Regions from separate parts of the Pseudomonas sp. Pme6b genome, predicted to be linked through region 2. Evidence: predicted binding sites of a transcription regulator. Region 2 holds the regulator's gene; each other region holds the start of a gene.

Region 1 (10,684 bases), 2.6 Mb from region 2:
CGCGTCGATCTCATCCTGGGAGAGCAGGTCTTGCACGGCCATGTGAGAGTCCTACTGCAATACGAAGTTAGTGAAGAGCAGCTGTTCAATCACAGTCTTGCCGAGTTCTTTCTGTGCCACTTCCTGAATGCTCGCGGTCGCTTTCTGACGCAGCATTTCCTGGCCGATCGGCGAGGCCAGCGACTCAAAGGGTATAGCAGCAAACAGCATGACCAGGTTGTTGCGGATCAGCGGCATATGCGCCTTCAGCGCTTCCATATCGGCGGCATTGCGCGCCAGCATGGTGATACTGACCTGCATATAGCGCTGGCGACCATTGGAGTTGAAGTTGACCACGAAGGCCGGGGTCATGGGTTCGAACACCGCCACTGGCTTGACGTTAGCTGCGGCAGCGGCAGCAGCCGGGTCTGGTGTGCTTTCGCTCTTGTGCATGAGGAACCAGGTCGCGCCCACCGACAAACCTACCGCCAGCAGCAACGCCACAACGGCGAGGATGATGAGCTTGAGTTTGCCTTTGGTTGCCGGGTCTTTAACTTCTTCGCTCTTCGCCATGCCAATAATCCGTCACTATTCAATAGGTTCTTCAATACGTGACAGAGGCAGAGCAAGTGTTATGCCAGAGTTGTACGAGATGGAGATGTATTGGACACAACCGGTTACGCGGCTGGGCGCGGAGGGATGGTAATGCTTGTGTCAGTGCCGAATCAGCCCGACCCGGGAGCTGATGACTATCGTCCCCACGCTCCGCGTGGGAATGCCGTTCGTGACGCTCTGCGTCACACGGCAGTTCTGCGACTTCAGGTAGATTGGCGTTCGGCCCAGATTCTCGCTCCCACGCTCCGCGTGGTAATGCCTTTCGTGACGCTCTGCGTCACACAGCGGTCCTGCGAGATCAGGTGGATTGGCGTTCGGCCCAGATTCTCGTTCCCACGCTCCGCGTGGTAATGCCTTTCGTGACGCTCTGCGTCACACAGCGGTTCTGCTATGTCAGTTATGTTTGTGTCCGGCTCAGGTTACCTTTTCGTCCCTCGGCGACCTACTTTGATGAGGCCAAAGTAGGCAAATCCCCTCGCTCCTGTTTCCGGCCCGACTTCGTCGGGTTCCTTCGCCCTGTCACTGATCCGGGGGTCGCCGCAACGGGCCATCCATGGCCCGGTGCGGCTAGCCTGGCGTCCTGCCAGGCTACCCCCGGATCAGCGCCAGGACTCAGCCGTCACTAAGGTCGCAATTTGCGTCGTCTGTACCATCGGGATCGAAAATCATTTCTGCCTTAACAACTAGCAGACAAGGCATGACTTCGCGTCGCGGCTGCCATGTGAGGCAAGGAGCATCACGCGTAATAATCGATCTCGCTGCTGCCGATCACGCGTGCAGCCGGCTGGCTGACCGGAACAGCGGCATCGACGCCTGCAATCTCATCCGAAGTGTCGCCTGAGCTCACGCCATTGCCACGACCGTTGCGCTGGGCACGGCTGGCCTGCTCTTGAGCCTGTTGCTGGGCCTGCTGTTGCGACTGGTCGGAAACGTTGACGTCGACGTTGCCAAGCCCCTGCTGAACGAACGACTCACGCAACCTCGACATCTGGCTTTCCAGTGCGTCACGCACGCCCATATGGGCGCTCATGAACGTTACCTGGGTCTGCTGCTCAGGTGCCATGTTGATGCGAATGTCCAGACGTCCGAGTTCGGCGGGCTCCAGCTTGATATCGGCGGTTTTGAGGTTCTGGCTCGACAGGTACATGACGCGGTCGACAATGCCTTCGGTCCAGCCGCTTTGGTGCATGGCCAACGGCTGATTCATCAACGGCGCTGCGGCAGGTGCTGCCGCAACACGGGCCGGTTGCGCGGCCTGGCTCAGCGCAGCGAGGCGATCGGCAAAGTTGTCGACGCGCGTGTCGCCCGCGGCGCTTTTGACATCCTTCAGTCCTTCGCCGATCAAGCCGCTGAACGACTTGTCACTGCTTTCCGTGCTGCTCTCTTCCGAGGGAAGCTGCTCGCTCAGGGCCGACAGGTTATTGACGAGATTCTGGTTTGGATCGGCCTCTGCGTTGGTCGGCGTCGCTTTGTTGGCAGCATGGGTATTCTGCGCAGCCAGCTGCGTTTTGGCGTTGGCATTCTCCAGCGCCAATTGCACTGCATCCAGACCATCAAGCGGATCGGCGTCCGGATTGAATGCTTCTTCAGTCGCTGCGGGCGGAGCAGCCTGAGTGACCGTGAGCACGGTAGCTACGGGCGCAGCCGTGGCGTCAGGGCTTTGTGGTCTGGCGACCGGCAACGCAGGCGCTTGAGCAGCCATCGCCTGCAACGCCGGGTCAAGCACCGGATCGACAATCGCCAGCCCTTCAGTCAATGCAGAGTCGGCAGATGCCTGTGCGTCATCCTGCTTTGAACCGGCACTGGCAGCATCATCCTCAGCGGCAGTCGATCGGGTTGGCAAATCATTGCCGCTATCGGCAACACTCGACGTGTCAGCGGCATTGGCCTGATCACTGGCAGGCTTGTCCTTGCCGGCGGCAACCTTGTCCTTGTCAGGCGCAGCCTTGTCGCGAGCCGGCTTGACCGGCGCATCATCACGCGACGGAACGGCATCCTTCGCCTGTTTGGCATAGACATTGGAAAAGCTGGAGGCCCCGTCTTTGCTGCTGTCAGCAGACTTGACCGCATTATTGGCCGTACCGGACCTTGAGGTCGCAGTGCTTGTGGCCTGAAGAAGCGCATTGGTAGCGAGGGGCATTTCGGTCTCCGCATAAGCTGCTGGTTATCGCCTTACCAGAACACTGAGCAATATGCGGGCCAACCTTCCACACCCACTTCAAAGGTTGCCGAATAAAGGAAGATCGGGGATCTGGAAATCAGTGATCAGCTGACAAACAACTGCCGCTCTGCGTTAAACAAACCGCGAATAGTCATGTATTCGCTGTCGATTTTACCGATCAACTCTGGCAGACCTGTGAACAACTGCTGACGGGACTGCTCTTCCAACTGACGACACAACTCGGAAAGTTGCAAGGCACCCATATTGGCGCTGCTGCCCTTGAAACTGTGCGCGGTGAGGCTCAATTCCTGAAAGTCAGGATGGCTGACTTGAACAGCAAGACGCAGTTGCGCGATACGCTGCTCGGAATCCTTGAGGAACACATCCAGCAAGGTCGGATATTCGTCCTCCATGACTTCCTGCAAGGCATTCAGCACGCTGTAATCCAGATGAATCGACACTTGTTCACTCCTTGATCAAGACTCCAGGGGGGATTATGCCACTCCCTCCCAGGAAAATTCCACGCAGGCCGTCCTGCCATCCGCGGACCATCGAGCCTCACGACTCAATTCACACACCAGGCGGAGCCCGCGACCATACAGCTCATTGCCCGCAGGTATCTGCATCCGGACTTTTTCAATATCAAATCCCTGACCACTGTCCTCCACGCTGAGGGTCAGCCGACCACCCGCTGCGACCGGCTCGACCCGCACAGTCACGCGGATAAACCCGGTCTGAAGCATGCCAAGCCGCTCGGCGCGCTGCTGATAATACAGGGCGAAACCTGCTGCATCATGCTTTAGCGCCGAATCCAGCCCTAGTACACCATGTTCCAGTGCATTGCTATAAAGCTCGCCGAGCACCATGTGCAATGCAGCACCCTGATTGCGCAGGCCATGAACTTCAAGCAGCAACTGCAAGACGTACGGCAACGGGTTGAAGCGCCTCAGGGTCGAAGCGCGAAACTCGAAGCTGGCCGACCAGTCCAGTGGGCTGGAGGCACCGCTGTCCGAATAGGTCAGGGCAGGCAGACTCTGCAATGGCTCATCGACGGCGCTGATTTCCAGCAGACTGACATCGTCACGTGCCTTGCCACCAAAATCGTTGAGCGCTACGAGAATTTCCTCGATCAGCAAATGCGGCTCGCGGTTGGTAGAAAGCACCTGGCGCAAACGCTGCGCACCGAACAGTTCGTCATTGTTGTTGCTGGTGTCGAGCACCCCGTCGGACAGCAGGAAGATGCGATCGCCCGGCGCCAACGGATAGACCTCGGTGCGTGCATCGAAAGCATCGACACTCAGCACGCCCAATGGCAGGTGACTGGAAGCCAGCGGCACATGCTCACCCTGCGCGCCACGCAACAGGTAGCCGTCCGGCAAGCCCCCGCTCCAGACCTCGACCTGCCGTTGTGCAAGGTTGATACAAAGCAGCGTTGCACAACAGAACATGTCGACGGGGAGGATGCGTTTGAGCTTGGCGTTCATTTCACGAAGGATTTCAACCAGGCCGTAGCCCTTGGCGGTCATGCCGTAGAACACCTCGGCAAGCGGCATCGCCCCGACGGCAGCCGGCAAGCCGTGCCCGGTGAAATCCCCAAGCAGGACCTGCATGTGCCCGGCCGGCGTGTAGGCGGCCAGCATCAGGTCGCCGTTGAACAAGGCATAAGGAGACTGCAAATAGCGGATATTGCCGGCCCCAAGGCAACCGGCGTGGGCAATCTGATCGAACACCGCCTTGGCGACACGCTGCTCGTTGAGCAGGTACTCGTGGTGCTTGCTGATCTGGTCACGTTGTTGACGGACGGTTTCGTGCAACACCCGCAAGCGGTTCATGGCATTGAGTTTGGCGGCCAGCACCAGCGGGTTGTAAGGCTTGGACATGAAGTCGTCGCCACCGGCATCCAGACAGCGTGCAAGCGCTTCGCCTTCAGTCAGCGAGGTGAGGAAGATGATCGGCACCAGCGACTCACCACTCATCGCCTTGATCCGTCGCGCCGCTTCAAAACCATCCATGACCGGCATCATGGCGTCCAGCAGGATCAAATGCGGGCTTTCGGCCTTGAAGATGGCCACAGCCTCGACACCATTGCCAGCACTGAGAACCCTGTGGCCCTGCCGCGCAACGATGGTTGAAAGCAGCAACCGGTCACTGGCACTGTCATCGGCGATCAGAATGCACAGTTTTTTCGGGGATGACTGCACTGGGTATGCTCAGTTCGAACAACTTCGAGAAATTGGAAATAGCCAGAATCTTCAGTACATCAGGCGTGCAATTGACAAGGTGCACCACCGCTTTATCGCCACCGGCATGGTCGCGTAACAGCAACAGCATCCCCAACGCAGAACTGTCCAGGTAATGCGTGCCCCGCAGGTCGACCACATAGTTCAGCGTCTGCGGGTAATCCTCGTAGGCTGCGCGAAACGCCTGATGGGATTGAAAATCAAAGCGCCCCTCGATGTAAAGGGTCAGCGTCTGGCCATCGGCAGAGCGTTCGGAAGTGACTGTCATGAGGAACCTCGAGGTGTTTCATCACCGAGACATTGATAGCGTAGACCAGCCAGAGAAATCACCGCGGGTCTGATTGAGTCAAACGTCAGAATTGTTCGTGACGAGGCAGACGCTGCGACAACTCGTCGAGCAATTTCTGCTCCCGCTTGTCCTCCAGTCTGCGTGCTTCATCCATATAACGCTGCACCAGCTTGCGCAAGCCTTCAACCCGCGCATAACAATCCTGCCAGGCGCTACGCGCCCTATCGAGATTGGCCTTGTGCCACTCAAGACTTTTGTATTGCTGGGCAACGGCGACATCGAGCTGACTGAGAAAGCGCTGATAACCCAGCAACCACTGCCCGGAAACCCCAGCGCTGCCGCGTTGCAACCATTGCTGCTGATAATCCTGACGAAACTGGTCAAGTTCCTGCAGCTTGTTGTTGGCCAGATTGACCTGCCCCTGAAAATGCCCAAGCCGCTGAGCCGCCGTTCGCTCGGCGGCTTCCGCCATCTCGACCACTGGCGCCAGACGCGCCGCTCGACTCTGAGCCATAGGCTATCAGCCGCCAGGTGCCGGTGCGAATATAGACGCCAGCGCCTCGCCACTGCCTTGCATGCTTTCGTTGTCTCGCAGGCCCTGGCGCTGATAGCGCACCAACACCGGGTGCAACGCAATCGCCATGTCGGTCTCGCGATCGCCACCCGCGACATAGGCGCCCACGCTTATAAGGTCGCGAGTCTGCTGGTAACGCGACCACAACTGTTTGAAATGCTGCGCACGCGCCATGTGCTCGGGGCTGACCACCGCAGGCATGACCCGACTGATGGAAGCTTCGATATCGATGGCCGGGTAATGACCTTCTTCAGCCAAACGCCGGGACAGCACGATGTGACCGTCGAGCACACCCCGCGCGGAGTCGGCAATCGGGTCCTGCTGGTCATCGCCTTCCGACAGCACCGTGTAAAAGGCCGTGATGGAACCACCACCCGCCTCGGCATTGCCAGCGCGCTCCACCAGCTTGGGCAGCCGGGCGAACACAGAGGGCGGGTAGCCTTTGGTGGCTGGCGGCTCGCCGATGGCCAGGGCGATTTCCCGCTGAGCCTGAGCAAAACGGGTCAACGAGTCCATCAGCAGCAGGACATTCTTGCCCTTGTCACGAAAGTATTCGGCGATCCGCGTGCAATACATGGCAGCGCGCAGCCGCATCAGCGGCGCATCATCGGCTGGCGATGCAACCACCACCGAGCGCTTCAGACCCTCTTCGCCAAGAATATGCTCAATGAACTCCTTGACCTCACGACCCCGCTCACCGATCAGGCCGACGACGATGATGTCCGCCTCGGTGAAGCGCGTCATCATGCCCAGCAGCACACTCTTGCCCACACCAGTACCGGCAAACAACCCAAGACGCTGGCCGCGGCCAACCGTCAATAAACCGTTGATGCAGCGAATGCCGACATCCAGCGGCTGGCTGATGGGGTCACGCTTGAGCGGGTTGATGGTCGGGCCATCCATCGGCACCCAGTCTTCAGCCTTGATCGGCGAGCGGCCGTCCAGCGGCCGGCCCGCGCCGTCAAGCACGCGGCCCAGCATGCTCATGCCCATCGGCAGGCGACCGGTATCGGCCAGCGGCACCACCCGCGCGCCGGGCGCAATGCCCGCCACGCTGCCGACCGGCATCAGAAACACCTTGCTGCCAGAAAACCCCATCACTTCAGCCTCGACTTCGACCGGGTGATGACTGTCATCGTTGATGACCACGCAACGGCTACCCATCGCCGCACGCAGGCCCTCGGCCTCAAGCGTCAGGCCAACCATACGCAGCAGGCGACCCTCTACTACCGGCTGGGCAGGCAGACTGATCGACTCGGCGTAGGAGCCGAGGCGCTTGCCGAAACTGGTGCGATCAAGGCGCATCGAGCGTGTCCGCGTCAGATTCGGCTGCACTGGAAGCCTTGCCGGGCGCAGCCTCCAGCTCGACGCTGAGGTCCGCCGCAGCCGGATGCGTCACCTGCTCATGCAACTGGTCATGCATTTTGGAAATAGCCAGGGCGATTCGCGTTTCGACACTGGCATCAATACGACTGTGCTCAGTTTCGATACGGCAACCACCCGGCAGCAAGTCTTCGTCTTCGACTATTTTCCACGACTCTTCATGACGCTCGCGCATGGCCTTGACCAGCAGGAAGTCCTGAGGATTGATGAAAATTCGCAGGTTCTGCGCACCCATCGGCAATAGCTTGAGGGCATCGCGCAACACGCTGGCGATCTGCCCGGAATCAGTGACCAGTTCGCGCTGAATGACCTGCCGCGCGATGTGCTCGACCAGATGAATGACGGCCTTTTCGATCTGTGTGTCCTGCTCGGCGATAGGTGCCAACAGGTGGCCCATCAGTTGTTCCAGGCTGGCGACCTTGGCCGCAAGAACGACTTCCGCTTCCTGGCGCACTTTTAGCTGGGTGCTGTGAAAGCCTTCCTTTTCACCGGTGGCGAAGCCTTCGTTCCACGCCTCCTGGCGGATGCTTTCCAGCTCCTCCAGGGTCAACGGCTGAACTTCGTCCAGCGGTACTTCTTCCATCTCGGCCGGTTCGTCGACCGGTTCCGGTTCGGGCTCAGGCTCGGGTTCCACATGTGGATCGAAGCTGGGCAACGACCAGATATCGAGTAACCCGGCGTCCTTGGCGCGAATGAGGTCGCTGGCCGATTCTTTATTGGAACTGGACATGAGTCGGCTGAATCCTTAGATCATTTCCTCGCCACCCTTGCCACCGAGTACGATCTCGCCGGCCTCGGCCATACGACGCGCAATGGTGAGGATTTCTTTCTGGGCGGTTTCCACATCGCTGACACGCACCGGACCTTTTGCTTCCAGGTCGTCGCGCAACAGTTCGGCGGCACGCTTGGACATGTTCTTGAAGATTTTTTCCTTGATCGCCTCGTCCGAGCCCTTCAGCGCCAGTACCAGCACGTCCGAGGATACTTCGCGCAACAGCGCCTGAATACCGCGGTCGTCCACGTCGGAGAGGTTGTTGAAGACAAACATGAGGTCTTCGATCTGTACCGAAAGGTCTTCGTCGACCTCGCGGATCGAATCCATGAGTGCGCCTTCGATAGAGCTGTCGAGGAAGTTCATGATGTCGGCTGCACGCTTGATACCACCTAGGGTAGTACGCGACGTGTTGGCGTTACCGGAGAACTGCTTCTCGAGAATCTGGTTAAGCTCTTTGAGCGCTGCTGGCTGCACCGTATTGAGCGAAGAAACGCGCAGGATGATATCCAGACGGACCTTGTGGTCGAAATGCCCAAGCACCTCGCCCGCCTGGTCGGCGTCAAGATAAGCCACCACGATGGCCTGAATCTGCGGGTGCTCGAAACGGATCACGTCGGCTACGGCACGCGGCTCCATCCACTTAAGGCTGTCCAGACCGCTGGTGTTGCCACCCAGCAGGATCCGGTCGATCAGGCCGTTGGCCTTGTCTTCGCCGAGTGCCTGGGTCAGCATCTTGCGGATATAGCCATCGGAACCGACACCAAGGCTGGTCTGATCGCCGACGATGTCGACGAACTCGCTCATGACCTCTTCGACCTGCTCGCGATGCACGTTGCGCATCTGAGCCATCGCTACGCCCACTTTCTGGACTTCCTTGGGACCCATGTGCCGGAGCACCTGAGCCGCGTCGGTTTCGCCAAGGGAAAGCAGCAGCACTGCGGCTTTCTCGACTTTGGAGAGTTTGGCTACCATGGCTCGATCATTCATCAGTGTTAATCCACTCTTTCACGACCTGGGCCACACGACCCGGGTCTTCGGCCACCAAGCTCTTGATTGCGTTCAGCTGTGCGTCATAACCCTCGGTCGGGCTAGGCAGCAGAATACTTTGCGGGCCACCCAGGCTGACGCGGTCGTTGGACAACTCGCCATCCAGGCCGCCCATGCCACCCAGCTCGGCGTCGCCACCGAAACCGGCCAGTTCCTTGCTCTTGCCGGTGGTGATGTTGGTCAACACCGGACGCAACACGCCAAACACCAGGATGAGGATGAAGATCACACCCACCGCCTGTTTGACGATGTCCCAGAACCACGGTTGCGAGTAGAACGACGCCTCTGGCAACACTTCAGCGCGCTCGCTGGAGAATGGCACGTTGATCACGCTGACGCTGTCACCGCGGCTGGCGTCGAAACCGACGGCATCCTGCACCAGACGGGTAAAGCGAGCCAGGTCAGCAGCGCTCCACGGAGCACGAGTAACTTCGCCGTTGGCGGCGTTGGTCTTGACCATGTCATCGACTACCACCGCAACCGACAGACGAGTCAGACGGCCCTGCTGCTGCTTGGTATGGCTGATCGAACGGTCCAGCTCGAAATTCTTGGTCGACTGCACGCGCTTGTCGGCCGGGTACGGAGCCAAGGCTGGCTGACCGGTCGCCGGGTCCATGATCTGTTGACCATTGGCATCCAGCAGCGGCTGGCCTGGCGCGATAGGGCCGGCAGCACCGGCCGCACCGGCAGTGGCATTCTGCGGAGCCGTCGCAGGACCTGGCGGCTGGTTGCTCAACGCGCCCGGAACGCCGCCCGTGCTTGAACTGCTGGAGCGCTGTTCGTTGACCGACTGCTCGCTGCGCAAGGCAGGCTGGTCAGGGTTGAAGCTTTCGGCGGTCGATTCGACGGCGCTGAAATCGACCACTGCCGAGACTTCAGCCTTGTAGCGATCGTTGCCCAGAATCGGCTGCAGAATGTTCTGCACACGCTGGGTCAGCATGCCTTCCATGCGACGGCTGTAGTCGAACTGCTTGCCGGCCATGGTCAGTTCGGAGTTTTCCGCCTGATCGGACAGCAAAGCGCCCTTCTGGTCGACAACGGTGATCTGCGACTTGCTCAGCTCGGGAACACTGGTGGCCACCAGGTTGATAATGGCCATAACCTGGCTGGGCTCCAGCGAGCGGCCAGCATACAGCTCGACCAGTACCGAAGCGCTTGGCTTGCGGTCGTCACGGACAAACACCGAACTCTTCGGAATCGCCAGGTGCACTCGGGCACCCTTGACGTTGTTCAGGGCGGAGATGGTACGTGCCAGTTCGCCTTCCAGACCACGACGATAACGCGTGGCTTCCATGAACTGACTGGTCCCCAGGCCCTGATCCTTGTCGAGGATTTCGAAACCGATGTTGGCGTCGTTCTGTACCACGCCTGCCTGCGCCAGCTGGATACGCGCACGCTGCACATCATCGGACTTGACCAGCAGCGCGCCGGAATTGGGTTCGACGGTGTAGTTGATATTCGCCGCAGTCAGGGTGTCCATGATCTGCTTGCTGTCCATGCCCGCCAGGCTGCCATAAAGCGGACGATAGTCAGGCTGCTGGGACCAGAGCACCACGGCAAAGCCGATGGCCACGCTCGCGGCAAGACCGACCATGAGGCCGATCTGACGCAGCATGGTCAT
Region 2 (10,684 bases):
GATAAAGGGCTTTTTCGATGACGCCTGTCAGTGGGTGTCCAGTAGCTCGGTCAGACCTGATACACGGGCTATCTGACGCATGTCTTCAGGCATCGAGCGGACAGTGATCGACTTGCCTGCCTCCTGTGCATCACGCATGAAAGCCAGCAGCAAGGCGAGGCCTACACTGCTGGATTTCTCGACGCCCGAGCAATCAAGTGTCAGATCGGCCAGATCACCCGACTTGATCAGCGCCGCACCCTGCTTGCGCAGCTGTGGCCCGGTGCGGTAATCCAGCACACCAATCAGCCTGAGCTCGCCAGGCCCGACGAGGCGGACGGCGGACTCTGTCATTGTGCAGGCTTCTGCGCAGCGTCTACGGTGGACTTGGTCTTGGCCACTTCGCCAGCCCAGTTGTTGATGGTGGTATCCAGGTTGTTGCCGTTGCGCTGCATGGCATCGGCGAACTGATCACGGAACAGCTTGCCGATATTGATACCGTTGATGACAACGTTACGCACTTTCCACTCGCCGTTCAGCTTGACCAGCGTGTAGGAAACCGGATAGATCGCGCCGTTATTGCCTTTGACCTGCATGTCAACGCTGGTGCGGTCATCGCCTTCGTCCTTGGCAGGTGCGACGGTGATGCCCTGGTTGTTGAATTCAAGCAAGGCATTGCCGTAGAACTGCATCAGGCTGCGCTTGAAGTTTTCCTCGAAACGCTTCACCTGTTCAGGGCTCGCCTTGCGGGAGTACTTCACGGTCATGATGCTTTTGGAAATGCCATCGGCATCCACGACAGGACCGACAATGCGGTTCAGTGCATCGTAGAAGGCACTCGGATTCGACTTGTACTGCTCACGGTTGGTCGCCAGGTCACTCAACAGCTCCTTGGTGGTACGTTCCACCAGATCGTGAGCTGAGGGCGTTGCCGCAGCGTTGGCCAGCATCGGCAAGGTGGCCAGCAATATCAACAGACCACGGCGCAGGATAGAGATCATTTAAAGCTCCTTACTTGGCTTACTTGGCGTCTTTGCTTACGGTATTGAGCAGGAATTTCCCGATCAGGTCTTCCAGCACAAGCGACGACTGCGTGTCATGAATGGTTGCACCGTCTTTGAGCAGCTTGTCATCGCCACCGACGCTGAGACCAATGTACTTCTCACCCAGCAGGCCAGCAGTCAGGATCGACGCCGTGGAATCGGAAGGCAGGTTATCGACCTTCTTTTGAATCTCCAGCGTGACGCGACCGGTGAAGGTGTCGTGATCCAGATCGATCGCCGTCACCTTGCCGATCGTGACGCCAGCCATGCTTACCTTGGCTCTGACAGTCAAACCGGCAATATTGTCGAAGTAGGCATAAAGTTTATAAGTGTCGGTGCTCGCGCTCGTGCTCAGACCACTGACTCGCAGGGCCAGCAGGAGCAGAGCCAGTATCCCCGCCAGCAGGAACAGACCGACTCCGGTTTCGATGGCACGGTTTTGCATCAGAAATCTCCAAACATCAATGCGGTCAAAATAAAGTCCAGTCCCAGCACGGCCAACGAGGCGTAAACGACGGTTCTGGTCGTCGCGCGGCTGATCCCCTCGGAAGTAGGATCGCAATCGTACCCCTGGAAAACGGCAATCCATGTCACCACGAAGGCAAATACGACGCTTTTGATCACCCCATTGAGCACATCGTTCGTGAAAGAAACGCTGTTCTGCATGTTCGACCAGAAAGAACCGTCATAGACGCCCAGCCAATCGATCGCTACCCAGGAAGCGCCCCAGATACCGACCACACTGAAAATCATCGCCAGAATCGGCATCGAGATGAAACCTGCCCACAGGCGTGGCGCAACGATGTACTTGAGTGGATCGACACCGATCATCTCAAGGCTCGACAACTGCTCGGTGGATTTCATGTTGCCGATCTCGGCGGTCAGCGCAGAACCTGCACGCCCGGCGAACAGCAGGGCTGTAACCACAGGCCCCAGCTCACGCAGCAGGGTCAGTGCGACCATCTGGCCAACGGCCTGCTCGGAGCCGTACTTGGTCAGAATGCTGAAGCCCTGCAGCGCCAGCACCATGCCGATGAACATGCCGGACACCACGATGATGACCAGCGACATGACACCGACCGAATACAGCTGCCTTACCAGCAGTTGAAAACTGCTGCCCGCACCGCCGCGGCCAAGCAGGGCGTTTACCAGAAACAGACCGGAACGGCCCAGAACAGTAACAATATCAATGGCCGAACGCCCTAACAGGCGTACCCGGTCCATCAGTGACTTATTGCGCATCAGCGCTTCCCCAATAGATCTTCGCGAAAATCCAGCGCCGGATAGTGGAACGGTACAGGGCCATCAGGCTCGCCGGTCATGAATTGACGAATGCGTGGGTTGTCCGAGGACATCAGTTCTTCAGGCGTGCCCTGCCCCAGCACCTGCCCGTCACCCACTACATAGAGATAGTCGGCAATGCTCGCTGTCTCGCTGAGGTCATGGGACACCACGATACTGGTGATGCCCAATGCGTCGTTGAGCAAGCGGATCAGGCGTACCAGCACGCCCATCGCAATCGGGTCCTGCCCTACGAAGGGCTCGTCATACATGAGAATCTGCGGATCGAGAGCGATGGCCCGGGCCAGCGCGACACGACGCTTCATACCACCCGACAGTTCGTCGGGCATCAGTTCGACCGCACCGCGCAGGCCCACAGCCTGAAGCTTGAGCAGCACGATGTCGCGGATCATTTCTTCCGGCAGTTCAGTGTGCACGCGCAAGGGAAAAGCGACGTTTTCGAAAACGTCCAGATCGGTAAACAGTGCTCCGCTCTGAAACAACACGCCCATCTGCTTGCGAGCATCGAACAGATCACTGCGCGACAGCTCAGGCAGGTTCTGACCATTGACCCACACCTGCCCTTCGCTTGGACGCAACTGAGCCCCCATCAAGCGCAGCAAGGTAGTCTTGCCACAACCGGACGGCCCCATGATCCCGGTGACCTTGCCCCGCGGAATACGAATATCAACGTTATTGAAAATGCTGCGCGTACCGCGTTTGAAAGACACACCTTTCAACTCGACCGCATAGGCGTCATCAGGACTCATCTAAACTCCTTGCGATACAGCCTCCGCCCTCAGCCGTCGGTTCTTGGAGGCCGACCAGCTGTCCAGGCGCGCCGAACAGGCCGCGAACTATACCACCGCCGCCACCCGCCCCCAAGAAGAGAACCGAGCGGTTCAGGTAATCGTTGAATTATTCTGTACCACAATGTTATGGCATCAGGCGTGGATACAGACCCTCAAGTGCGTAGGAAATTCGTTTAAAAACAACACAACGACGATCAGACGTGAGGGAATCGTTCATTACCGCTATAATCGCCGCCTTTCAGCAGGCTGACCCTTTCCAGACATGAACCAATCCAGTGACCTGATCCAATCGGCGCAACGCACCATTCGCCTTGAGATAGAAGCCATACAAGGCTTGCTTGAACGTCTTGACGGCGATTTCGTGCGCGCGTGCGAAATGATCCTCGCCAGCAAGGGCCGAGTTGTTGTGGTCGGCATGGGCAAGTCCGGACACATCGGCAACAAGATTGCCGCCACACTGGCGAGCACGGGCACTACCTCTTTTTTCGTGCATCCAGCTGAAGCCAGTCATGGCGACATGGGCATGATCACCCGCGATGACATTATCCTGGCCCTGTCGAACTCCGGCAGCACCCACGAGATCGTGACCCTGCTGCCACTGATCAAGCGTCTGGGCATAAAGATGATCAGCCTGACCGGCGACCCCGAGTCCATTCTGGCCAAGGCTGCCGACATCAATCTCAACGCTCATGTCGTGCACGAGGCCTGCCCGCTCAATCTGGCACCGACCTCTTCGACCACCGCCGCACTGGTCATGGGCGACGCGCTGGCCGTGGCGCTGCTGGACGCACGGGGTTTCACCGCTGAAGACTTTGCATTCTCCCATCCGGGTGGCGCGCTGGGCCGTCGCCTGTTGCTCAAGGTCGAGAATGTCATGCACTCCGGCGACGCACTGCCCAGCGTTCAACGCGGCACGCTGCTCAGGGATGCGCTGCTGGAAATGACCCGCAAGGGCCTGGGCATGACCGCGATTGTCGAAGCTGACGGCACACTGGCCGGTATCTTCACCGACGGCGATTTGCGCAGAACGCTGGACCGCCCCGTCGATATTCGCCAGACCATCATTGATGAAGTCATGACCCTTCACGGCAAGACGGCCCATGCAGAAATGCTGGCCGCCGAAGCGCTGAAAATCATGGAGGACAACAAAATCAGTGCGCTTGTTGTCGTAGACCAGTACGACCGGCCGGTTGGCGCGTTCAACTTGCAGGATCTTTTGCGCGCAGGCGTCATGTAATGGAAACCGAAACGATGACCCAGGACCTCATGCAACGCGGCAAGGCTATCAAGCTGGCCGTTTTCGACGTCGATGGCGTACTGACCGACGGCCGCCTTTACTTCATGGAAGATGGCCGCGAGATCAAGACATTCAACACTCTCGACGGCCAAGGCATAAAAATGCTGATAGCCTCAGGCGTCACAACAGCCATTATCAGCGGCCGCAAGACTGCGATAGTCGAGCGCCGGGCAAAGAGCCTGGGCATTGAACACCTGTTTCAGGGACGTGAAGACAAGTTGGTAGTACTGGACAAACTGCTCGCAGAACTCCAGCTTGGTTACGAACAAGTCGCCTATCTGGGTGATGATCTGCCAGACTTGCCAGTCATCAGGCGCGTCGGTCTGGGCATGGCGGTTGCCAATGCCGCGAGTTTTGTACGCGAGCATGCACATGGAATAACCAGAGCGCGGGGCGGCGAAGGTGCGGCACGCGAATTCTGCGAACTGATTCTGAGTGCGCAAGGCAACCTTGAAGCGGCTCACTCCGTCTATTTATAGAAGCCATTATGTTCACTAAAAAAATTCGCAAGTTCCTGCTGCTCGGGGTACTGGCGCTGCTGCTGGCAGCGGTCGGTTACTGGAACATCAGCCCGGAAAGTTTTATGGATCAGCCGGTGTCGACCGTTGACGACACGGTCATCGACTACTATGCGATCAATGCCCACAGCGTGCAGTACCTGCCCGATGGCACGCTTCAGTACGACATGACCTCCGACAAGGTCGAGCACGTGAAAGCCACTGACGTGACCCTGTTGACCACGCCCGACCTGCACATGTACCGCGGTGGCGAGTTTCCATGGCACGTACAGAGCAAGAAAGGCGAAGTTTCGTCCGGCGGCGACCAGGTCGAGCTGATCGATTCCGTTCGTGTCGAGCGTACCGATGAAAAACAACGTACGACTATTATCACTACCAGTCGAATGACCGTATTCCCTCAGAAGCAATATGCGCAGACCGAGCAAGACGTTAGAATCGACGGCGCCGGCGGTGTGACTACGGCCAAGGGAATGAAAGCATATTTGAAAGACAGCAGGATGGACCTGCTGTCCAACGTAAGAGGACAGTATGAGGCTCGTTAAAACTCTTCCTTTATTGCTCGGCCTGGGCGCAGCACTGGGAAGCGCGAGCGCCTGGTCCCTGCCAACCGACCGCGATCAGCCGATCCACATCCAGTCTGACGATGCTCAGCTCGATGACAAGAAAGGCGTAGCAACCTACAAGGGCAACGTCATCATCACCCAGGGCTCGATGAAGATCACCGGTAACACTGTGACGATCACGCGTAATGCCCAGGGCGAAGTGGATGTGTTCACCTCTGTCGGCAATCTGGCCTATTACGAGCAGAAGCCTGCCGTAGACAAACCGATTGTGCAGGCCTATGCCGTCACTATTCAGTACTACGCCGGGCAGGACCGTATCGTCCTCATCGACAAGGCCAAGGTCATCAATGATGGCAATACTTCCGAAGGCGAGAAAATCGTTTATGACACGGTCAGACAGGTCGTCAGCGCCGGTCGGGCCAATGGCGGTGCCAAGGTGACCACACCACGTCCGCGTATCGACATGGTCATCCAGCCGAAAAAGAAAACCGACCAACCTCAGAAGGCCCAGTAAATGGCGACGCTCAAAGCCCAGCATCTGGCTAAAAGCTACAAAAGCCGGCAGGTCGTGCGCGATGTGAGCATTTCCATCGACAGCGGCCAGATCGTCGGCCTGCTGGGCCCCAACGGTGCCGGCAAGACCACCTGCTTCTACATGATCGTAGGTCTGGTCCAGGCTGATCAGGGTCGCGTGCTGATTGACGATCTGGATGTCAGCCATCAACCCATGCACGGTCGCGCCCGAGCCGGCATCGGCTACCTGCCGCAGGAAGCCTCGATTTTCCGCAAGCTTTCAGTGTCCGACAACATCATGGCGATTCTCGAGACCCGCAAGGAACTCGATGCCGGAGCACGCCGCAAGGAGCTCGAAAGCCTCTTGCAGGAGTTTCACATCACCCACATTCGCGACAACCTGGGCATGAGCCTGTCGGGCGGCGAGCGCCGCCGCGTGGAAATTGCCCGCGCCCTGGCCACTGCGCCGAAATTCATCCTGCTGGATGAACCTTTCGCAGGCGTAGACCCTATTTCGGTAGGTGATATCAAGCAGATCATTCACCACCTCAAGGCCAAGGGTATCGGCGTACTGATCACCGACCACAACGTCCGTGAAACGCTGGACATCTGCGAAACTGCCTACATCGTCAACGATGGACAGCTGATCGCAGAAGGCGATTCCGAGACCATTCTGGCGAATCAACTGGTGAAAGAGGTCTACCTCGGCCACGAATTCCGCCTTTAATCGACTGCCCTTTGCGCTTAGCGGCCGATTGATGCCAGTGCAGTGTGTTGACAATATTTTATTTGTCATACCACTCTAGGCAAAGGTACAGGTTTCAGGCATATAATTTGCTTAAGTTGGCGCTCCGGCGCCTGTAGTAGATGGCGCATGAGCGCCGGCGAATAAGGTGTTTAGCCCCTGCCATGAAACCATCGCTAGTCTTGAGAATGGGCCAGCAGCTGACGATGACACCGCAGCTGCAACAGGCAATCCGCTTACTCCAGCTTTCCACACTGGACCTCCAGCAGGAGATCCAGGAGGCGCTGGAATCGAACCCCATGCTGGAACGGCAGGAAGAAGGCGACGACTTCGACAACTCCGACCCGCTTGCCGACAACATCGAACAAAAGCCCAACCCCGACGTTCAGGAACCGACCTACCAGGAATCCGCGCCTACCGTGGATAACCTTGAAGACGGCGAATGGAACGAGCGCATTCCCAACGAACTGCCCGTCGATACCGCATGGGAAGACATCTACCAGACCAGCGCCAGCAGCCTGCCAAGCAACGATGATGACGAGTGGGACTTCACCACACGCACATCTGCAGGCGAAAGCCTGCAAAGCCACCTGCTGTGGCAATTGAACGTCGCCCCGATGTCCGACAAGGACCGCCTGGTGGCGGTTACGCTGATCGACTGCATCAACAACCAGGGCTATCTGGACGAAACCCTCGAGGAGATTCTCGAGTCTTTCGATCCCGAGCTGGACATCGAACTCGACGAAATCGAAGCCGTACTGCACCGCATCCAGCAGTTTGAGCCGGCAGGCATCGGCGCCCGAAACCTGAGCGAATGCCTGCTCCTGCAGCTTCGCCAGTTGCCAGCCAAAACACCTTGGCTGATGGAAGCGCAACGGTTGGTCACCGACTACATCGACCTGCTGGGAAGTCGCGATTACGGCCAGTTGATGCGGCGCATGAAGCTCAAGGAAGACGAGCTGCGCCAGGTCATCGAGCTGGTCCAGAGCCTCAACCCGCGCCCTGGCTCACAAATCGAATCCACAGAAGCCGAGTACGTCATTCCCGATGTAATCGTGCGCAAGGACAACGAGCGCTGGCTGGTCGAGCTCAATCAGGAGTCCGTACCGCGCCTGCGCGTCAATCCGCAATACGCAGGTTTTGTACGCCGGGCCGATACCAGCGCAGACAACACCTTCATGCGCAATCAGTTGCAAGAGGCGCGCTGGTTCATCAAGAGCCTGCAAAGCCGCAACGAGACACTGATGAAGGTCGCCACCCAGATCGTCGAACATCAGCGCGGCTTTCTTGAGTACGGCGACGAGGCGATGAAGCCGCTTGTCCTGCACGACATTGCCGAGGCAGTGGGCATGCATGAATCGACCATCTCGCGCGTGACCACCCAGAAGTTCATGCACACGCCACGCGGCATTTACGAGCTGAAATACTTCTTCTCGAGCCATGTGAGCACTTCCGAGGGCGGTGAATGCTCGTCCACGGCAATTCGCGCAATCATCAAAAAACTGGTTGCGGCGGAAAATCAGAAAAAGCCGTTGAGTGATAGCAAGATCGCTGGTTTACTGGAGGCACAAGGCATTCAAGTAGCCCGTCGCACAGTCGCCAAGTACCGCGAGTCACTCGGGATAGCGCCTTCCAGTGAGCGTAAGCGGCTGATGTGATGCAGGCCCAGCCACAGCGTCCCAGAGACAGGCGCCATGCCTGCCTCTTTATGCACTGGCAAAGGAGAAAGCTGTATGCAAGTCAACATCAGTGGACACCAACTGGAAGTGACCAAACCCCTTCGTGAATACGTTGAGCTCAAGCTCAAAAAGCTCGAGGGGCATTTTGACAAGATTACCAACGTGCAGGTCACGATGACGGTCGAAAAGCTCAAGCAGAAGATCGAAGCCACGTTGCACATCCATGGTGGAGAGGTCGTTGCCAATGCTGAACATGACGACATGTATGCTGCCATCGACCTGCTCACTGACAAGCTAGACCGACAATTGCTCAAGCATAAGGAAAAGCAGCAAAGCATCCTCAAAGGTGCGGCCGCTCGCTAACGCCCATTTAAATGATCCGAATCGAAAATATCCTGACCCCCGGCCGCTCCCTTGTGAACGTGCCGGGTGGCAGTAAAAAGCGTGTACTCGAAGAAATTGCCAACCTGATCGGTCGTGAAGTACCGGGCATGGTTCCGGACACAGTATTCGCAAGTCTTGTTGCCCGCGAAAAACTGGGTTCAACCGGTTTCGGCAACGGTATTGCCATCCCTCATTGCCGCCTTGCTGACTGCAGCGAGCCTGTCAGTGCAGTCATTCACCTCGCTACCCCCGTGGATTTCGACGCCATCGATGGCGCGCCGGTTGACCTGCTGTTTGTATTGCTGGTCCCGCAAGCCGCTACTGATGAGCACCTGGAGTTATTGCGCCAGATCGCCAGCATGCTTGATGACAAAGATGTGCGTAAGCGCCTGCGCAGTGCCAAAAGTGCCGAAGCGCTTTATCAAGTGGTGCTGGACGTGCAGAACGGAAACTGAACATGCGCATGATCATCGTCAGCGGCCGTTCCGGCTCGGGTAAAAGTACAGCCCTCGACGTGCTGGAAGACAACGGTTTTTACTGTGTCGACAACCTGCCTGCCGGACTGCTGCCGGAACTGGCCGAGCGAGCGCTGATCAATACTGAACTGGCCGAGCCCTTGCTGGCGGTGTCCATCGATGCGCGAAACCTGCCCAGTCACCTGACCCGCTTTCCGCAAATGCTGGATGAAGTCCGCTCACGCAACATCCAGTGCGACGTGCTTTACCTTGATGCGGATGAAGCAACCCTTCTCAAACGCTTCTCGGAAACCAGGCGTCGTCATCCTTTGAGCACGGCAGATCGTTCGCTTGCCGAGGCGATACGCGACGAGACAACGCTGCTGGGCCCGATCATCGATCTGGCCGACCTGAAAATCAACACCACCCACCTGAACCTCTATCAGTTGCGCGACGCACTCAAGCTTCGCCTGCTGAACAAGCCCGAGCCAGGCACTGCGTTTCTGATCGAATCCTTTGGTTTCAAGCGTGGCATGCCCGTCGACGCAGATCTGGTATTCGATGTGCGCTGCCTGCCCAACCCGTACTGGAAGCCTGAACTGCGCGACCATTCCGGGCTTGAACAACCGGTTATCGACTACCTGTCGGTGCAACCCGATGTTGAAGAGATGTTTCAGGACATCTTCGCTTATCTGAACAAATGGTTGCCCCGGTTTGCAGCCAGCAACCGTTCTTACGTTACCATTGCCATTGGCTGCACCGGCGGACATCACCGCTCCGTCTACCTGACCGAACGGCTCGGCCAGGTCTTGCAACAATCACTCAAGAACGTTCAGGTTCGCCACCGCGACCTTAGCTGAAAGGATTTTCACTGCGATGCCCGCTCGTCAAATCACCATCATCAACAAATTGGGCCTGCATGCCCGCGCTGCCGCCAAATTCGTCGGCGTCGCAGGCAAGTTCCCTTGCACGATCAGGGTTGGCCGCTCTGAGCAGACCATGGTCGATGGTAAAAGCATCATGGCCGTGATGATGCTGGCGGCAGGCAAAGGCACCGAAATCCATCTGAAAACCGAAGGCGAATTCGAGCAGGAAGCGCTCGATGGCCTGGTTGAACTGATCAACAACAAGTTTGATGAGGGCGAGTAAGCCCTCAAATACGCCCCTTCCAAGGTCACCAGCAGTGCATCCGCAACCAGCTCAAACCGTGAGCAATCAGTAACGACATACCTGCCAACAGCAGCCCGGTGCCTACGACGAGCCGCAACAACCGCACACCGCTGAGAGCGAATATTCCTGAGCGCATAAGCTGCCTTGAGCCCGGTTACGGGAGTCAGGCCAGAGCGGCCTGATAACGTCGAGACACTTCATCCCAATTGATCACGTTGTAGAACGCGTTGATGTATTCGGGGCGA
Region 3 (10,684 bases), 1.2 Mb from region 2:
GGCAATTGCCAAAGTACGTGGCCGTATTGTGACGTCCGACAAGGGCGTGGAATTGAAAGACTTTACGGAGGTGAAAACACTGTTCGAGGCCGACGGCAAATATTACCAAACCGAAGCGCAGAACTCGACCTGGAACTTTCGCGACCCCAGTCCGTTTATTGATCCCAATGATGGCAAGTTGTACATGGTTTTTGAAGGCAATGTCGCCGGCGAACGCGGCACGCATACAGTAGGCGCCGCAGAACTTGGTCCTGTTCCGCTAGGGATGCTCCGATCAACTTGCCGCGCAGCGGTGGCAAGCCGTAATTTGCCAGGCACATAGCGCTATTTTTCTGAAAACGGTCTGATGCAGTGTGAGTCGAGCGCGTTTTTCGCTCGGTTTTCCGTGTTAAGCGCGCAACTCACCCAAACCCATTAGTCGCTTTCGAGCCATCCACAGGTTCGACAGGGCGAACAGCGTGGTCAGTTGGGCCGTGTTTTTCATCAGCCCACGAAAGCGTACTTTCACGTAACCAAACTGGCGCTTGATGACCCGAAACGGATGCTCGACCTTGGCGCGTGTCTGCGCTTTGCAGTACTCGATCTTGCGCTTGGCTTTGTACAACAGGCTGCGTTTGTTCAGCTTGGAATACGTGCTGCGCCGCGCCGCGATTTGCCAGATCACGTTACGATTTTCGTGCTCTTCACGCTTCTCGACACCGGTGTAGCCAGCGTCCGCATAGACCGCGTTTTCTTCCCCGTGGAGCAGTTCGGCGACTTGAGTGACATCGGCCACATTGGCCGCAGTGCCATGGACGTGATGAACCAGTCCAGACTCAACGTCAGCGCCGATGTGGGCCTTCATACCGAAGAAATACTGGTTACCCTTCTTTGTCTGATGCATCTCGGGATCACGCTCGCCGTCTTTGTTCTTGGTCGAGCTTGGGGCATGAATAATGGTGGCATCGACGATGGTGCCCTGGCGCAGCGACAGGCCTTTTTCCTGCAAATAACCGTTGATGACCGCGAGGATTGCAGGAGCCAGTTGATGTTTCTCCAGCAGGTGCCGGAAGTTCATGATCGTGGTGTCTTCCGGTATCGGCGCACTCAACGTCAGGCGTGCAAACTGGCGCATGGGGGTGATTTCGTAGAGCGCTTCTTCCATGGCCGGATCACTCAGGGAGAACCAGTTCTGCAGCAGGTGAATGCGCAGCATGGTTTCCAGCGGATAAGGTTTTCTGCCACCGCCGGCCTTGGGGTAGAACGGTTCGATCAGGCCCAGCAGACCTGTCCAGGGGACGACCTGATCCATCTCGGCGAGGAAGCGTTCGCGGCGTGTCTGCTTGCGCTTGCTGGCATATTCGAAATCGGAAAAGCTCATCTGGCTCATGGGAGGCTCGGATCAGGTGGTCAGGCGATTTTCGCATAACCGGGACTTGTTCGGAGATTCCCTAGGTCATGAGGAAATAGGCGGTGCCAGATTTCAAGTCGGCTGTATCGGACTGGCCGTTGCGAAAGACCTCAGTGGTGATGAGTGGGAAATACTTCCGCCGCTGGTCACCGCAGTAGGTGTCAATGATCAGACTGAACGCCCGCATTATGTCTTTCAGGACGGCAAGTATTACTTGTTCACCATCAGCCACAAGTTTACTTATGCCGATGGTGTTACGGGTCCGGATGGTGTTTACGGGTTTGTCGGCGAGCATTTGTTCGGGCCTTACCGGCCGATGAACGCTTCCGGCCTGGTGTTGGGCAATCCGCCTGCACAGCCATTTCAGACTTACTCGCACTGTGTGATGCCGAACGGTCTGGTGACCTCGTTCATCGACAGCGTACCCACCTCTGGCGAGGATTACCGCATTGGCGGTACCGAGGCACCGACGGTGAGGATTCTACTGGAGGGCGATCGCTCGTTTGTGCAGGAAGTGTATGACTACGGCTACATCCCCGCGATGAAGAACGTGGTGCTGAGCTGACCGACTGCACCCATTAACCTGGTAGCGGAAGAACGCCTGTGCGAGCAGGCGTTCTTCGCTCGTTTACCCCAGCAACTCGCTCATCGCGATAATTTGCTCGGCCACCTGAATCAGCTTTTGCTGGCGACTCATCGCCTGACGCCGCATCAGGGTGTACGCGTCTTCCTCGTTGCAATCCTTCATTTTCATCAGCAGCCCCTTGGCCAGCTCGATGCGCTTGCGTTCGGCCAGTTGCTGATCGCGGGCATGCAGTTGCGCACGCAGTGCCTGATCGCTCTCGAAACGGGCCATCGCCACGTCCAGAATCGGTTGCAACCGTTGGGCCTGGATACCCTCGACGATATACGCACTGACCCCGGACTTGATTGCCTGGCGCATCACGCCCGGATCGTGCTCGTCGGTGAACATCACGATGGGCCGCGGCTGGTCACGGCTGACCAGCACCACTTGCTCCATTACATCGCGTCCTGGCGATTCGGTGTCGATCAGGATGACGTCCGGGCGCACCGCTTCAACGCGGGCGGGCAAGTCGATGATCAGTCCGGATTCGTCGATTACTTCAAAACCGGCCTCTATCAATGCCGATTTGAGGCGACCGACTTTTCTGGCCGTGTCATTGATAAGCAGGATACGCAGCATGGTCACGTTCTCCGTCAACGACTGGCCACAGCGGGCGCGTTGTCGGCCAGCGAGTGGAGCTTGAAGCTACGCGCGTAGCCTGCGGGGTCGCTGCCGTCCCAGATCCTGCCATCGATTAACTGACTGCTGCGCAGGGTTGCAGTGGGTGCGTCGATGCCCAGCGCATCTGCTGCCTGGCGATACAGGTCCAGTTGCTGGACACGGCTGGCGACAGCCAGGTAATCCGGGTCTTCACGCAACAGGCCCCAGCGCCGGAACTGAGTCATGAACCACATACCGTCGGACAGCCACGGATAATTGACCTGCCCCTGATCATGGAAACTGACTGCATGTGGGTCCTGCCAGTGATTGCCGAGGCCGTCGCTGTAGTGGCCAAGCAGGCGCGGCTCGATGCAGTCCGGCGAGGTATCCAGATAATCCGCACCGCTGAGCAGTTGTGCGGTACTGCGCCGGTTATGGTCGCTTTCCTCGATGAAGCGGCTCGCTTCCAGTACGGCCATGATCAGCGCTCTGGCGGTGTTGGGGTTCTGCTCGACGAACTCACGGGTACAGCCCAGCACCTTGCTCGGGTGATCCGGCCAGATCGACTGGCTGGTCGCCATGGTGAAGCCCAGTTGCTGCTGAACGGCGCTGGCGCCCCAGGGTTCGCCGACGCAGAAACCGTCGATGCGCCCAGCCTGCAGGTGTTGCGCCATTTGCGTGGGTGGCACCACGACACTGGTCACATCATCGAGTGGATGGATGCCTTGGCTGGCCAGCCAGTAGTAGAGCCACATGGCGTGGTTGCCGGTGGGGAAGGTCTGCGCGAAGGTCAGCCTTGATCCGCTTTGGTGCGCGCGTTTGTCCAGTGCTTCAGGAGTGATCACGCCCGCCTGCTGCAACTCGCGGGACAGGTTGATGCACTGGCCGTTCTGGTTGAGTCCCATGAGGATGGCCATGTCGGTCGCCGGACCACCGCTGATGCCCAGTTCCACCGCATAGATCAGACCATACAGGCTGTGTGCCGCCTGCAACTGCCCGCTGACCAGCCTGTCGCGCAGCCCGGCCCAGGAGGTCTGACGCTCGAGGTTCAGGCTCAGGCCGTATGGCTGGGCGAAACCCTGAGTGGCCGCAACCACCAGCGGGGCGCAGTCGGTCAATGCCATGAAGCCCACGTCCAGGCTGTTCATTTCCGGGGCGTCACTACCGGCCACCCAGTCCAGCGCATTACCGGTTCGTTCGTTCATCGCGCGTGCTTCATCAAAGGTCCGTCCAGAAAAAAGGCGTCGTCCGACCCATTGCAATGCAAGTGTCGAAGCGACGCCGTTGTCCATGCACCGCTCCGCCGTTGGAGTGAGTGCCGATAGCGGTTTCAAGCAAGGCATATGCCATCGCCGGGGAAGAGTGAGCAACAAGTTTGTCGCGCGCCTCGCCTGACAGGCCTGCACGCGTCTATAATCGCCACCCTGAATTCAGCTGCTCACGAGCCCATCCCGCCATGTATAACCTGGCCCGCCAGTTACTGTTCAAACTTTCTCCGGAAACCTCTCATGACCTGTCGCTGGACCTGATCGGTGCAGGCGGGCGGCTGGGCCTCAATGGTCTGCTGAGCAAGTCCCCGGCGAAGTTGCCGGTCAGTGTGATGGGGCTGGAATTTCCCAACCCTGTGGGGCTGGCAGCAGGTCTGGACAAAAACGGTGCAGCCATTGATGGCTTTACGCAGCTGGGCTTCGGCTTCGTCGAGATCGGTACTGTGACGCCACGTCCACAGCCGGGCAACCCCAAACCGCGCATTTTCCGCCTGCCGCATGCCGAGGCGATCATCAATCGCATGGGCTTCAACAATCTGGGCGTCGATAACCTGGTGTCCCGAGTCCAGGCGGCAAAGTATCGCGGCATTCTGGGTATCAATATCGGCAAGAACTTCGACACGCCGGTCGAGCGTGCGGTGGACGATTACCTGATCTGCCTGGACAAGGTCTATGCCCACGCCAGCTACGTCACCGTCAACGTCAGCTCACCCAACACGCCGGGGCTGCGCAGTCTGCAGTTCGGTGACTCGCTCAAGCAACTGCTCCAGGCCCTGAGCCTGCGCCAGCAGGAACTGACGCAGCAGCACGGCAGACGCGTGCCGTTGGCGATCAAGATTGCCCCGGACATGAGCGATGAAGAAACCGTGCTGGTGGCCTCTGCACTGATCGAGTCGGGCATGGATGCGGTGATTGCCACCAACACCACGCTCAGCCGCCAGGGTGTGGAAGGGCTGCCGCATGGCGATGAAGCGGGTGGTCTGTCGGGCGCGCCGGTGCGGGAAAAAAGCACGCACATCGTCAAGGTGCTGGCCGGTGAGCTGGCAGGTCGTCTGCCGATCATTGCCGCTGGTGGCATCACTGAAGGCCGGCATGCTGCCGAGAAGATAGCCGCAGGTGCCAGTCTGGTGCAGATCTATTCCGGTTTCATCTACAAGGGCCCTGCGCTGATTCGCGAATCGGTGGACGCCATTGCGGCAATGCCACCGGCCGTACGCTGAATCGAAGGCAAAAAAAGGGGCTCCTCGAGAGAGCCCCTGGGCGTTGGCCCGCCGCCCGGGTCGGGCGTGCATGGTACAGGTGTGAATCAGTCAATCATGTGGGTGGCCCGACAGAGGCCTGAAAGTCTTTGAATCGCCTCATCCGACCGCGTGAAGTTCGTTGAGTCTGTGGATGCCCGCAGTGCCGGTCATACCGTCCCAGTTGTCGCCGCGTCCTTCGCGCCAGCCATTGATCCATGCCTGGCGTACTGACGGTAGAGTAAAAGGGCAAAGCTCACGGGATTTACCATGAACGCCGTATTGATATCCGCGTAAAAATGCTCTTTCCAACGGATCACGCTTAAGTCTTCTCATAGGGTAATGCCCTCGTCTGTTGACTGTAATATCCCTGAGACCCCGTGATGAGGTCGGGCAGAATCTTCTGCCGTTGGGGCCCGCTGCCGGCGTCGCGGACCTTGATGTCATAACCGTTGCGGAGATGACCTGAGACGATTTCTAACCAAAGCACAGGTCGGTGTGAATGATCGTTTTGTCATAAGCACGTCATATTCAGGTCTGTCGAGCAATAAGCAATGGTCTGTTCAAACACTGATTGTTTGGCGCAGCCCTTTTGACGCAGGGGTTTGCGAGCCAGATGAGATCGCTTGTCAGTCTCGTATGGTGGCCTAATGCCTTGGCTGGTTAAGCGACGAAGGGTCGCGATGGGCACGGTAGAAATGTGACTTTTCCAGCGTGACTTTTTAATTACGTCTTTTTATTGCCGACATCGTCCTGGCGGATATCTGTTCTAATACTCCCGAAAACTGCCGCAATGACATGACAGGATCATGCGGTGGACCGGCACACATCACGTGCCACGCAGGCGTTCTCCACGAAAGACGCCTGTTCAAATCTGGCAGGGCAATGCGTTGCCCGCCGCAGACGGCTCAGGCCCTGGAATACACATGTCGGATCGCTACGAACTTTTCCTTACTTGCCCCAAAGGCCTCGAAGGACTGCTTGCCGAGGAAGCTACGGCACTGGGTCTGCAAGAGACCCGCGAGCACACATCGGCCATTCGCGGCTCGGCCGACATGGAGACCGCCTACCGGCTGTGCCTCTGGTCGCGGCTAGCCAACCGCGTGCTGCTGGTGCTCAAGCGCTTCCCGATGAAGGATGCCGAAGACCTGTATCACGGCGTGCTCGATGTCGAGTGGCATGATCATCTCGAGTCCGATGGCACCATCGCAGTGGAGTTCAGTGGCCACGGGTCGGGCATCGATAACACCCACTTCGGTGCACTGAAGGTCAAGGATGCGATCGTCGACAAGCTGCGTACACCGGATGGCGAGCGGCCGTCAGTGGACAAGATCAACCCTGACCTGCGCGTGCACCTGCGCCTGGATCGCGGCGAGGCAATTCTGTCTCTCGACCTCTCTGGCCACAGCCTGCACCAGCGCGGCTATCGCCTGCAGCAAGGTGCTGCGCCCCTGAAGGAGAACCTTGCCGCCGCGATCCTGATCCGCGCTGGCTGGCCGCGCATCGCTGCCGAGGGCGGCGCGCTGGCTGACCCGATGTGCGGTGTCGGTACGTTCCTGGTCGAGGCAGGCATGATCGCCGCCGACATCGCCCCGAACATCAAGCGTGAACGCTGGGGCTTCTCGGCCTGGCTGGGCCACGTCCCGGCGCTGTGGCGCAAGCTGCACGACGAAGCGCTGGCCCGCGCGGAAGCCGGGTTGGCCAAAACACCTTCGTGGATTCGCGGTTACGAGGCTGATCCGCGACTGATCCAGCCTGGGCGCAACAATATCGAACGTGCAGGTCTGAGCGACTGGATCAAGGTCTATCAAGGCGAAGTTGCGACCTTCGAGCCGCGTCCCGACCAGAACCAGAAAGGTCTGGTGATCTGCAACCCTCCATACGGCGAGCGTCTGGGTGATGAAGCCAGCCTGCTGTATCTCTACCAGAATCTGGGCGAGCGCCTGCGTCAGGCCTGCCTTAACTGGGAAGCTGCGGTGTTCACCGGCGCGCCTGACCTGGGCAAGCGCATGGGCATTCGCAGCCACAAACAGTATTCGTTCTGGAACGGTGCCTTGCCGTGCAAATTGCTGCTGATCAAGGTCACGCCTGACCAGTTCGTGACGGGCGAGCGTCGCACACCCGAGCAGCGTCAGATCGAGCGCGAAAACCCTGTCGAAGTTGAAGTCGTTGAAAGAAAGCTCAACAAGAACGGCAACCCGATCAAGCCGGAACCGGTGGTGGTCGAACAGGCGCGCCTGAGCGAAGGCGGGCAGATGTTTGCCAATCGCCTGCAAAAGAACCTCAAGCTGATGGGCAAATGGGTGCGCCGCGAAGGTATCGATTGCTACCGCGTGTATGACGCCGACATGCCTGAATACTCGCTGGCGATCGACCTGTATCACGACTGGGTTCACGTTCAGGAATACGCAGCGCCCAAGTCCATCGATCCGGAAAAGGCTTCGGCCCGGCTGTTCGATGCGCTGGCGGCGATTCCGCAGGCGTTGAACATCGACAAGAACCGTGTGGTGATCAAACGTCGCGAGCGTCAGAGCGGCACCAAACAATATGAGCGTCAAAGCGCGCAGGGCCAGTTTCTGGAAGTCAGTGAAGGCGGCGTCAAGTTGCTGGTCAATCTGACCGACTACCTCGACACCGGCCTGTTTCTCGACCATCGTCCGATGCGCATGCGTATTCAGCGCGAGGCGGCCGGCAAGCGCTTCCTGAACCTGTTTGCCTACACCGCGACTGCCAGCGTGCATGCCGCCAAGGGCGGTGCGCGCAGCACCACCAGCGTTGACCTGTCGCGGACCTATCTGGACTGGGCGCGGCGCAACCTGTCGTTGAACGGTTTCTCCGACAAGAATCGTCTGGAGCAGGGCGACGTGATGGCCTGGCTGCAGGCCAATCGCGACGAATACGACCTGATCTTCATCGATCCGCCGACGTTCTCCAACTCCAAGCGCATGGAAGGCATTTTTGATGTGCAGCGTGATCAGGTTGAGCTGATCGATCTGGCCATGGCGCGTCTGGCTCCGGGTGGCGTGCTGTACTTCTCCAACAACTTCCGCAAGTTCGTGCTCGATGAAAATCTGAGTCAGCGCTATGCGGTCGAGGATATTACCGCGCAAACCATCGACCAGGATTTTGCCCGCAACGGCAAGATTCATCGCGCCTGGAAAATCATGGCGCGTGCCTGATACGGTGTGTGATGAGCTTGCCTGTAACAGTTTTGTACAGGTTTGCTCATCGCTCCCTATGAAAATTACTGGCGAATAGCTATAACAGAAGTCATAGCCAGCTTGACGCTTCAGCATGTTGGCGTCATGAGTTTCTGTGTATGACAGCGAAACGGTTCAGGCTCAGAGTTCTGAGTTTCATCAACGGCCAGCTCTCAGCGTGGCCAATAGCCGTTTTGGCATTGATGGTCGGAGCAGCACTTACCATCATGTTGGCGCTGGCCGACAATGAGCTGTACCAGCGTCAATTGCGCCAGCGTTTCGACATGCTTGCTGCGGAGCGCTTCAGTCATCTTCAGGAGCGTCTGGACCGGCAGGTCACTCGGCTGGACACCCTGTGTCGCTTCTTTATTTTTTCCCATCAGGTCGAGCAGTCGGAATTCGACGGCTTTGTCGCGCCATTGCTGATTGGAACCCAGGCCTACGCCTGGAACCCCAGAGTGACGCTGGCGGAGCGGGCCGCTTTTGAACAGCAGGCGCGTGAGGAGGGCTCAGCCGGATACGCCATACGTGAAATGGATGAAAACGGTGCGTTGAAAACCGCCACTGTACGCAACGAGTATTTTCCGGTTCGATTCATCCAGACACTCAGCAAAGTTCCGACGCCGTCGGGGTTTGATATAGCCTCAGAGCCGGTACGTCATGTCGCCCTTGAGCGTGCGCGTTTGCTCAAGCGCATTGTTGCAACGCCTCGTATCAGCCTGTTGGCCCTTGACCCGTCAGACACGTACGGAATTTTGCTGGTGGCGCCGGTGTTCTCCATCGGCCAGTCGCCTTCCGAATTGAGAGGCTATGTCACTGCAGTGATCAGCCTGACGCAATTAATGAGCATCGGCACAGCGGAGCAAGACAATCTTGCGGTCACCATGCTTGACCTCAGTTCGCCGGCAAAGCCTGAGCAGGTTTACCAGTCGCCGGTCGTAGCAGTACGCAATCATTTGTATGCCAGCAGCCTGCTGAGCCTCGGTGACAGGGATTATCTGGTCGAGGTTCGCCCTACGGAAATCTTCAGCCAGAGCAATCAGACCATGATGCCGGGCCGGGTGCTTTGGCTTGGCGGGCTTTTGAGCCTGATGCTCAGCGCGTTGCTCTACAGCCTGATCAGCCAGCGTCAGCGAGCGCTGCAGCGTGTGGCGCAGCGTACCCGCGAGTTGCGCCAGCGCGGGCAGCAGTTACGGGCGGCGCACGGGCAATTGCGCAGTGTGCTGGACGCCGCGACCGAAGTGGCGATCATTGCAACCGACCTGGATGGGTTGATCAAGACGTTCAACGTCGGTGCGCAGAAAATGCTGGGTTATTCTCAGGAAGAGGTACTGGGCAGGCTGCGCCTCATGGACCTTTATCAGCCGGCCGAGCTGGAGGCCCGCGCGAGTGTATTGAGCAAGGACCGCGGGCACCCGATCAGCGCTTCCCGGCTGATGTTTCTCGACGCCGTGCAAGACGGTCATCACCCTTCGCAGGAGTGGACCCTGCAGCGCAGTGACGGCAGCACCCTGGTGGTGAACATGCTGGTTACCGCCGTGCGCGACGATCAGGGGCTCTGGACCGGGTATCTGGCGGTGTGCATCGACGTCACGGAGCACAAGCGCGTCAACGAAGCGCTTGCCGAACAAGGGCAATTGTTGAAAAAACTTGGCTCGCAGGTGCCTGGCGGCATTTATCAGTATCACCTGGCTATCGACGGCAGTGCGCGCTTCAGATACGCCAGCGCTGGCATGTGCGAGCTGTTTGAAGTCGATGAAGCGCAGTTGCTGGGCGATTCCGAGGCCGTTCTGCGACGTATCCAGCCACCGGATCTGACGCGCGTCAGAAGCTCTATTCTGGCCAGCGCGAAGCATCTGACACCCTGGAGCGAGGAGTACCGTGTCGACCTGCCACGCAAGGGCCAGCGCTGGCTGCGCGCTGCGTCCACGCCAGAACGGTTGGTAGATGGCAGCGTGCTATGGCACGGTTTTGTGTCCGACATCACCGACCTCAAGCGTGTCGAACAGGAGTTGCGCGCGCTGTCGGTCACCGACGTACTGACGGGTGCCTACAACCGGCGCTATTTCCAGGACCGCATGCAGGCCGAGCTGAAAAGGATCGACCGGCACGGCGGTAACCTGTCGATCATCATGCTCGATATCGATCATTTCAAGCGCATCAATGATCGTTTCGGGCATGCCGCAGGCGATCAGGTGCTCAAGGCGATTTCGGAAAAGATCAGCCAGCGCCTGCGTAGCGATGATGTGTTCTGCCGCCTTGGGGGTGAAGAGTTCATGGTGATCTGCCCGGGCACACGGGGCTCGCAGGCGTATCAACTGGCTTTGAGCCTGCGCGAGGGCCTGCGTAACCAGGTTATCGAA

Evidence for each region. The regulator sigma-54, encoded in region 2, starts transcription at its own class of promoters, with help from an activator protein. The targets are predictions, from matches to a motif close to ANTGGCATNNANNTTGCTNT.
Region 1: AC4ANE_RS18305 (flagellar hook-length control protein FliK) is a predicted target of sigma-54. The motif match lies at 2,779-2,798, and genes of this name have one in related genera.
Region 3: AC4ANE_RS11700 (CmpA/NrtA family ABC transporter substrate-binding protein) is a predicted target of sigma-54. The motif match lies at 3,947-3,966, and genes of this name have one in related genera.

What each region holds. Positions count from the first base shown of each region.
Region 1 is NZ_CM176704.1:4,045,602-4,056,285, forward strand. Features, by position in the region: gene fliM (flagellar motor switch protein FliM) at 1-42, opposite strand, end outside; gene fliL (flagellar basal body-associated protein FliL) at 52-552, opposite strand; gene AC4ANE_RS18305 (flagellar hook-length control protein FliK) at 1,331-2,734, opposite strand; gene AC4ANE_RS18310 (Hpt domain-containing protein) at 2,860-3,216, opposite strand; gene AC4ANE_RS18315 (fused response regulator/phosphatase) at 3,250-4,956, opposite strand; gene AC4ANE_RS18320 (STAS domain-containing protein) at 4,913-5,263, opposite strand; gene fliJ (flagellar export protein FliJ) at 5,349-5,798, opposite strand; gene fliI (flagellar protein export ATPase FliI) at 5,805-7,163, opposite strand; gene fliH (flagellar assembly protein FliH) at 7,153-7,971, opposite strand; gene fliG (flagellar motor switch protein FliG) at 7,987-9,003, opposite strand; gene fliF (flagellar basal-body MS-ring/collar protein FliF) at 8,996-10,684, opposite strand, start outside.
Region 2 is NZ_CM176704.1:1,398,878-1,409,561, reverse strand. Features, by position in the region: gene AC4ANE_RS06385 (STAS domain-containing protein) at 28-333, opposite strand; gene AC4ANE_RS06380 (MlaC/ttg2D family ABC transporter substrate-binding protein) at 330-980, opposite strand; gene mlaD (outer membrane lipid asymmetry maintenance protein MlaD) at 1,000-1,467, opposite strand; gene mlaE (lipid asymmetry maintenance ABC transporter permease subunit MlaE) at 1,467-2,264, opposite strand; gene AC4ANE_RS06365 (ATP-binding cassette domain-containing protein) at 2,264-3,073, opposite strand; gene AC4ANE_RS06360 (KpsF/GutQ family sugar-phosphate isomerase) at 3,378-4,352, shown strand; gene AC4ANE_RS06355 (KdsC family phosphatase) at 4,352-4,891, shown strand; gene lptC (LPS export ABC transporter periplasmic protein LptC) at 4,900-5,472, shown strand; gene lptA (lipopolysaccharide transport periplasmic protein LptA) at 5,459-6,007, shown strand; gene lptB (LPS export ABC transporter ATP-binding protein) at 6,008-6,733, shown strand; gene AC4ANE_RS06335 (RNA polymerase factor sigma-54) at 6,916-8,409, shown strand; gene hpf (ribosome hibernation-promoting factor, HPF/YfiA family) at 8,485-8,793, shown strand; gene ptsN (PTS IIA-like nitrogen regulatory protein PtsN) at 8,805-9,269, shown strand; gene rapZ (RNase adapter RapZ) at 9,272-10,129, shown strand; gene AC4ANE_RS06315 (HPr family phosphocarrier protein) at 10,146-10,418, shown strand; gene AC4ANE_RS06310 (superoxide dismutase) at 10,603-10,684, opposite strand, start outside.
Region 3 is NZ_CM176704.1:2,609,741-2,620,424, forward strand. Features, by position in the region: partial or broken gene AC4ANE_RS11680 (glycoside hydrolase family 68 protein) at 1-265, shown strand, start outside; gene AC4ANE_RS11685 (IS5 family transposase) at 389-1,369, opposite strand; partial or broken gene AC4ANE_RS11690 (glycoside hydrolase family 68 protein) at 1,434-1,955, shown strand; gene AC4ANE_RS11695 (ANTAR domain-containing response regulator) at 2,019-2,594, opposite strand; gene AC4ANE_RS11700 (CmpA/NrtA family ABC transporter substrate-binding protein) at 2,609-3,820, opposite strand; gene AC4ANE_RS11705 (quinone-dependent dihydroorotate dehydrogenase) at 4,072-5,103, shown strand; gene rmf (ribosome modulation factor) at 5,242-5,457, opposite strand; gene rlmKL (bifunctional 23S rRNA (guanine(2069)-N(7))-methyltransferase RlmK/23S rRNA (guanine(2445)-N(2))-methyltransferase RlmL) at 6,048-8,300, shown strand; gene AC4ANE_RS11720 (sensor domain-containing diguanylate cyclase) at 8,441-10,684, shown strand, end outside.